DNA from 2 places in the Psychrobacillus sp. NPDC096389 genome. Region 2 is predicted to be linked to the other one. Evidence: riboswitches for the same ligand, from Rfam matches in the RefSeq annotation. Region 2 holds a riboswitch; the other holds the start of a gene.
The links. Region 2 has a riboswitch for S-adenosylmethionine ahead of metE (5-methyltetrahydropteroyltriglutamate--homocysteine S-methyltransferase). Riboswitches for the same ligand answer to the same signal wherever they lie in the genome.
Positions count from the first base shown of each region.

Region 1 (3,213 bases), on a different contig from region 2:
AAAAGTAAAGATTTTTTAATGCTTGATGAATCGCTACTGTGACATCAATGGCATTTTTCCCTTGATGTGGGCGTGCACCATGTGCATCAATTCCACTAATTTTTCCTTCTAAAAACATTGCAGCCCCATGATGAATTGCAGGTGATACTTTTCCAAAAGGAAGTTCTTCAATTGGTCGTAAGTGCACACCAAATAAATGCGTTACATCCTCTAATGCACCTCTGTCAATCATCGCATTGGCACCATTTCCTTTTTCCTCCGCTGGCTGGAAGATAAAGCGGATACGCTTACCTAGTTTTTCGTCTTTTAGTAATAATAAAGCTCCTAAAACCATGGAAATATTGGCATCGTGTCCACATGAATGATTGGCACGAAACTCTCCATCTACTTCTTGCCATAGTGCATCGATATCTGCACGAACAGCGATTACTTCATCGCCTTCTCCAATTTCAGCCAGTAACCCGGTCACGTCATCGAAACGGCGATAAGATACTTGTAATTCATCGAGTATTTCTGCAAGCTTGTTTGTCGTTTCGTATTCCTTCCAGCTTATTTCTGGATATTTGTGAAAATGATCAAACCATTGTAATATTTGCGATTCTACATTCATTTTTTACACTCCTTATTTTTCGATAATCTCACATACACGTCCTACTTGTCCGTCGGTTAATCGAACTTTTATGCCGTGTGGATGGAAGGAAGAATTTGTTAGCAAGTCTTTCACGATACCTCTCGTTTTTTCACCTGTTCGTTGGTCTTTTTTCAAAATAATATATACTTCTAATCCTGGTTTAACGTCTTTTCTATTTTGTCCGTTCATAATAACTCACCTCTTTTTGTATCTTATCATTTTCATGCTATATATACACTGTTATGCAAGCCAATAAGTTCAATAAATACAACAAACAATATCAAGTAAAATTATAATTTTTTGAATTTTACATTGACGAAGTCACCTTGGTCAAGTATAGTAATTTACATTAATAAAAAATGAAATAATTTTATCTCTCATGAAGAGTAGCAGAGGGACTGGCCCGTTGAAGCTCGGCAACCAACCATATGTTTATATATGGAAAGGTGCTAAATCCTGCAAAACGATATCGTTTTGAAAAATGAGAGAGGACGTCTGCATATCTTCAAATTGCTAATGAACCTCTCATTTCTGAGAGGTTTTTTTATTTCTATATCAACCAAGAAAAACAACAGATAGGAGAATAACAATGAAAAAGTGGTTATTTACAGGATTACTCATTTTAGTTTTAACAGTACTTGCTGCTTGCGGTGGTAAAGAAAAATCAGAGGAAGCAAATGAAGGCTTATTAAGCGACGGTGTTCTAACAGTTGGCGTAACTGCAGGTCCACACGAAGAAATCGTTGAAAAAGTGAAAGAATTGGCAGAAAAAAATGGTCTAAAAATTGATCTACAAGTATTTTCTGACTACGTAATGCCGAATGTTTCTTTAGCCGAAAAAGATATTGACATGAATATTTTCCAAACGATTCCTTTCTTTGAACAAATGAAAAAAGATCGTAATCTGGATCTTGTTGCTGTAGGTAAAACGGTCACTTTCCCAATGGGCATTTACTCTAATCAAGTAAAAGATGTGAACGAACTGCTAGATGGTGCGAAAATTGGCTTGCCAAATGATCCTACACAAGGTGGACGTGCACTGATGCTATTTGAAAGTGCCGGTATGATTAAGATCAAAGAAGGTCTAGACACTAATGCTACAATCCATGACATTATTGAAAACAAGAAGGATTTCCAATTCATTGAACTTGATGCAGCACAAATTCCGCGTCAATTGAATGAACTTGACGCGGCAGCTATCAATACTAACTTCGTAATAGATGCTGGTTTATCGCCAGCGGAAGATTCTATTTTTATTGAGCCGAAAGATTCTCCATTCGTGAACATTATCGCTGTCAGATCCGAATCGAAAGATGAAGAAGTGATTCAACAATTTATCGATTTGTACCGTTCGGAAGAAGTGAAACAATTTATCGAAGAAAGATTCGATGGATCCCTAATCCCATCTTGGTGATAAAAGGAAATGTATCTATTGAATACTCTAAGTTTGAAATAGTACTTGTTAAGAAAGAGGCTGGGACACAAATTATTTGTCCATTATAAAAGACGAATAATATTTACTTTATTCATGTAATATAAACAAAAAAACGAACTATCACGAAACATTAAATTAGAGTTTCGATTGATAGTTCGCTTTTTTATTTACTGAATTTCCTGTGTCCCCGCCCCCTTCTTTCAATTATTATCGTATTAATAATTTTATAATGTACAAAATTGGAAGGATTTTTTTATTGACGAAACCATATGTAGTAGTTATTATAAGAAAACAATGTCGAATTATGTCGTATAATGTTGGGGATATGGCCCAAAAGTTTCTACCAAGCCACCGTAAAGGGCTTGACTACGAGTTAATTGTTATATGGAGGAAGGATTCAACTCTTTCTTCATATTTACAGATACCTAGTCAACGCTCCGGTAGAAATCGGAGCGTTTTTTTTGTTTAGGAAATAATTCTTTCCTAGATAGTAATAATAAGATAAGAAACGGTATGCAAGGCATTTATTTCAGGTAAGAGAGGATTGATAAGTAATGAAAAAGAATATTTACTTTAATCATGATGGAGGCGTTGATGATCTTGTCTCTTTGTTTTTATTAATGCAAATGGATAACGTTGAACTAACAGGTGTATCCGTCATTCCAGCTGATTGTTATTTGGAACCTGCAATGTTTGCCAGTAGGAAAATTATGGATCGCTTCGGAAATGGCAATCTGGATGTAGCTGAATCAAATTCTCGAGGTAAAAATCCATTCCCAAAAGATTGGCGTTTACATGCTTTCTTCGTTGATGCTCTACCGATTTTAAATGAATCCGGTAAGATTGACACACCTGTAGCTGAAAATCCAGCACATCTTCATATGATTGATGCCATTCATGCATCCGCTGAAAAGACAACCCTTCTATTCACTGGTCCACTTACAGATCTTGCTCGCGCATTAGACGAAGACCCTTCAATCGAAGAGAAAATTGAACGACTTGTTTGGATGGGCGGTACATTTCGTGAAACAGGAAATGTAGAAGAGCCCGAACACGATGGTACAGCTGAATGGAATGTATTCTGGGATCCAGAGGCGGCTGGTCGTGTATGGGATAGCAGTATAGAAATCGATCTAGTAGCTCTTGA
Region 1 is NZ_JBIWFB010000006.1:44,777-47,989, reverse strand. Features, by position in the region: gene ACIQ38_RS15120 (amidohydrolase) at 1-610, opposite strand, end outside; gene ACIQ38_RS15115 (YwbE family protein) at 623-820, opposite strand; SAM riboswitch class I at 1,006-1,119, shown strand; gene ACIQ38_RS15110 (MetQ/NlpA family ABC transporter substrate-binding protein) at 1,221-2,045, shown strand; purine riboswitch at 2,354-2,455, shown strand; gene ACIQ38_RS15105 (nucleoside hydrolase) at 2,621-3,213, shown strand, end outside.
Region 1: linked by a shared signal. The riboswitch ahead of ACIQ38_RS15110 (MetQ/NlpA family ABC transporter substrate-binding protein) and the one ahead of metE (5-methyltetrahydropteroyltriglutamate--homocysteine S-methyltransferase) in region 2 are both predicted to bind S-adenosylmethionine.

Region 2 (3,213 bases):
ATCTTGGCTCTATCGACATATTAGTAAACAGTGCGGGTATTAGTAAATTTGGTAATTTCCTTGAACTAGATCCAGAAGAATGGGCAAAAATTATTCAAGTAAATGTCATGGGGACTTATTACGTAACGCGAGCTGTATTACCTGAAATGATTGAAAGACAGACAGGGGATATTATTAATATTTCCTCCACAGCAGGTCAAAAAGGAGCACCAGTAACAAGTGCTTATAGTGCATCAAAAGCAGCAGTAATTGCTTTGAGCGAATCCTTGATGCTAGAAGTTAGAAAGCATAATGTCCGTGTCGTTACATTAACGCCAAGTACAGTAGCAACAGATATGGCGGTCGAATTAAACTTAACAGACGGCAATCCAGAAAAAGTTATGCAGCCAGAAGATCTTGCAGACTTTATGGTCGCTCAGCTTAAAATGAATCCAAGAATCCTACTTAAATCAGCTGGATTATGGTCAACTAATCCATAAATACGAATAGGGAAAAATCCTTTTCGAAAAAAGTATTGCAAATTATTAGATAATGAAGTAGAGTTGTAAGCAACAATAAAATTTAATAGTTTTTCTTATCTAGAGAGGTTTAGGGACTGGCCCGATGACACCTCAGCAACCGCCTGTTATGGCACGGTGCTAATTCCAGCAAGTCGATTAAAGACTTGATAGATGAGGAAAAGACTTATTCATACGAAGAGTCTGCTCCTTTAATAATTATCAGGAGCAGACTCTTTTTTGTCTTTACAATCACAGTATATAAAATGTTAACGATAAATTGGTACCGTTACGGTTTAAAAGGGAATTCGGTGAAATACCGAAGCTGTCCCCGCAACTGTAAGTGTGGACGACTGTTGAAACAGCCACTGCGAGCAATCGTGGGAAGGTCAGCAGAAGGATGAAACACGAGCCAGTATACCTGCCTTTTATCGTATGAAGCAACACTTTCTTCGGGGGTTGAGAGGTGGGGGCGAGGGGCTATTTTCATCGTATCGGTGGATTAGTCTTGTTGTTTCCTACTTTTTATTTTGAGCGATGGCTCAGCCGAAGATGGCTGGGACATCGCTTTTTTTGTTTACATTACATTACCAACTGGAAAGGGGGTGATTGAAAAAGTGAGATTCACAGGTTTACATATTTAAAAACATAAACTAAAAGGGGAGAATATGCATGGTAAACGTACAAAGTTCAAATATTGGATATCCAAGAATTGGTGAAAAGCGTGAATGGAAAAGAGCGTTAGAAAGTTTTTGGAACGGTAAGATTTCAGAAGCGGAACTGTTAACAACGACGGATGCAATACGTCTTGCGAATTTGCGTAAACAGAAAGAATTAGGAATCGATCTTATTCCGGTAGGAGACTTTTCACTATATGACCATGTGCTCGATACATCAGTTATGTTTGGAGTTGTTCCAAAGCGCTTTACATATACAGGTGGAAAAGTGTCTTTGGAGACTTATTTTGCAATTGCCCGTGGAAATAAAGATGCAGTAGCATCGGAAATGACGAAATGGTTCAATACGAATTATCATTATATCGTACCAGAACTTGAAGGTGTAACACCGCAATTAGTAGAGAATCGTCCACTTACTTTTTATAAAGAAGCAAAAGAGAAGCTAGGTATTAATGGAAAACCTGTTATTTTGGGACCAGTTACTTATATTAAACTGGCAAGGACAGAAAATTTCACTTCTTTATTACAACAGCTTACACCACTGTATATTCAAGTGTTAAAAGAACTTGCGGAGGCAGGAGCAAAGTGGGTGCAACTTGACGAGCCAATTTTGACTAGTAAATTGTCTAGCGAAGAAATAGGGCAAGTGAAACAAGTTTATACTGCAATTCATGAGGCAGTTCCAGGACTCAATATTATCCTGCAAACGTATTTTGAAAAAGCTGCTGATTATGAAGCGGTTGCTGAGTTGCCAGTGAAAGGACTAGGTCTGGACTTTGTGCACGGAGATTCGCTTGAACAGCTACGGAAATATGGATTCCCTAAAGACAAAATCCTTTTTGCAGGTGTCATTGATGGACGAAATGTATGGCGCGCAGAATTGGATAAAAAAGTGGCACTTCTAAACGAAATTCAAGCATATGTTGAAAAAGATCGGCTTATTGTTCAACCTTCTGCATCTCTTTTACATGTACCGGTCAGTACGAAATCAGAAGAGCGACTAGATTCAATCATAAAAGGCGGGCTAGCATTCGCTGATGAAAAGCTTGTTGAAATTGTTCTGCTAAGTAAAGGAGTACATGAAGGAACTGAGGTGATTGAAGCAGAACTTGAAGAAAGTAAAAATGCCCTTTCTATTTTAAATAACTCCAAGTACAGACAAAACGCAAAAGTGAAGGGAAGTATTGAAAAACTAACAGAACAAGATGTGAACCGTGCATTACCATTTGCTGAACGTATTAAAAAGCAACAGCAACGATTTAACTTACCTCTTCTCCCAACAACGACAATCGGGAGTTTGCCGCAAACCCCTGAAGTAAGACAAACTAGATCGAAATGGCGAAAAGGGGAAATAACGGATCAAGCATATGAGCGATTTGTTAATGAACAGATTGAAAAATGGATTAAAATTCAAGAGGAAATTGGCATTGACGTTTTAGTTCATGGTGAATTTGAGAGAACAGATATGGTAGAATACTTCGGTGAAAAATTTGGTGGTTTTGCGGTGTCACAATTTGGCTGGGTTCAATCATACGGTTCGCGCTGTGTTAAACCTCCACTTATTTTGGGGGATGTTGCGTTCAGTGAACCAATTACAGTGAGGGAAAGTGTTTATGCCCAATCGTTAACGACGAAGCCAGTAAAAGGAATGTTGACAGGACCTGTAACGATTTTGAACTGGTCATTTGTACGTGACGATATCCCTCGTTTTGATGTGTTAAACCAAATTGCATATGCACTTCGTCAGGAAATCGAGGAGCTTGAAAAGAATGGAATCGGCATGATTCAAGTAGATGAACCTGCATTAAGAGAAGGATTGCCATTAAACCCTGAAAAAAGGGACGACTATTTAAATGCAGCCGTATATGCATTTAAACTGGCAACTGCTTCAGTAAAAAATGATACGCAAATCCATACACATATGTGTTATTCAGAATTCAGCGGTATAATCGATTCCATTAGTGCCCTAGATGCAGATGTAATATCGATTGAAACATCAAGAAGTCATGGAGAAATCATTTCAGCATTTGAAAAAAATA
Region 2 is NZ_JBIWFB010000008.1:161,726-164,938, forward strand. Features, by position in the region: gene ACIQ38_RS18085 (3-ketoacyl-ACP reductase) at 1-479, shown strand, start outside; SAM riboswitch class I at 572-678, shown strand; cobalamin riboswitch at 761-940, shown strand; gene metE (5-methyltetrahydropteroyltriglutamate--homocysteine S-methyltransferase) at 1,170-3,213, shown strand, end outside.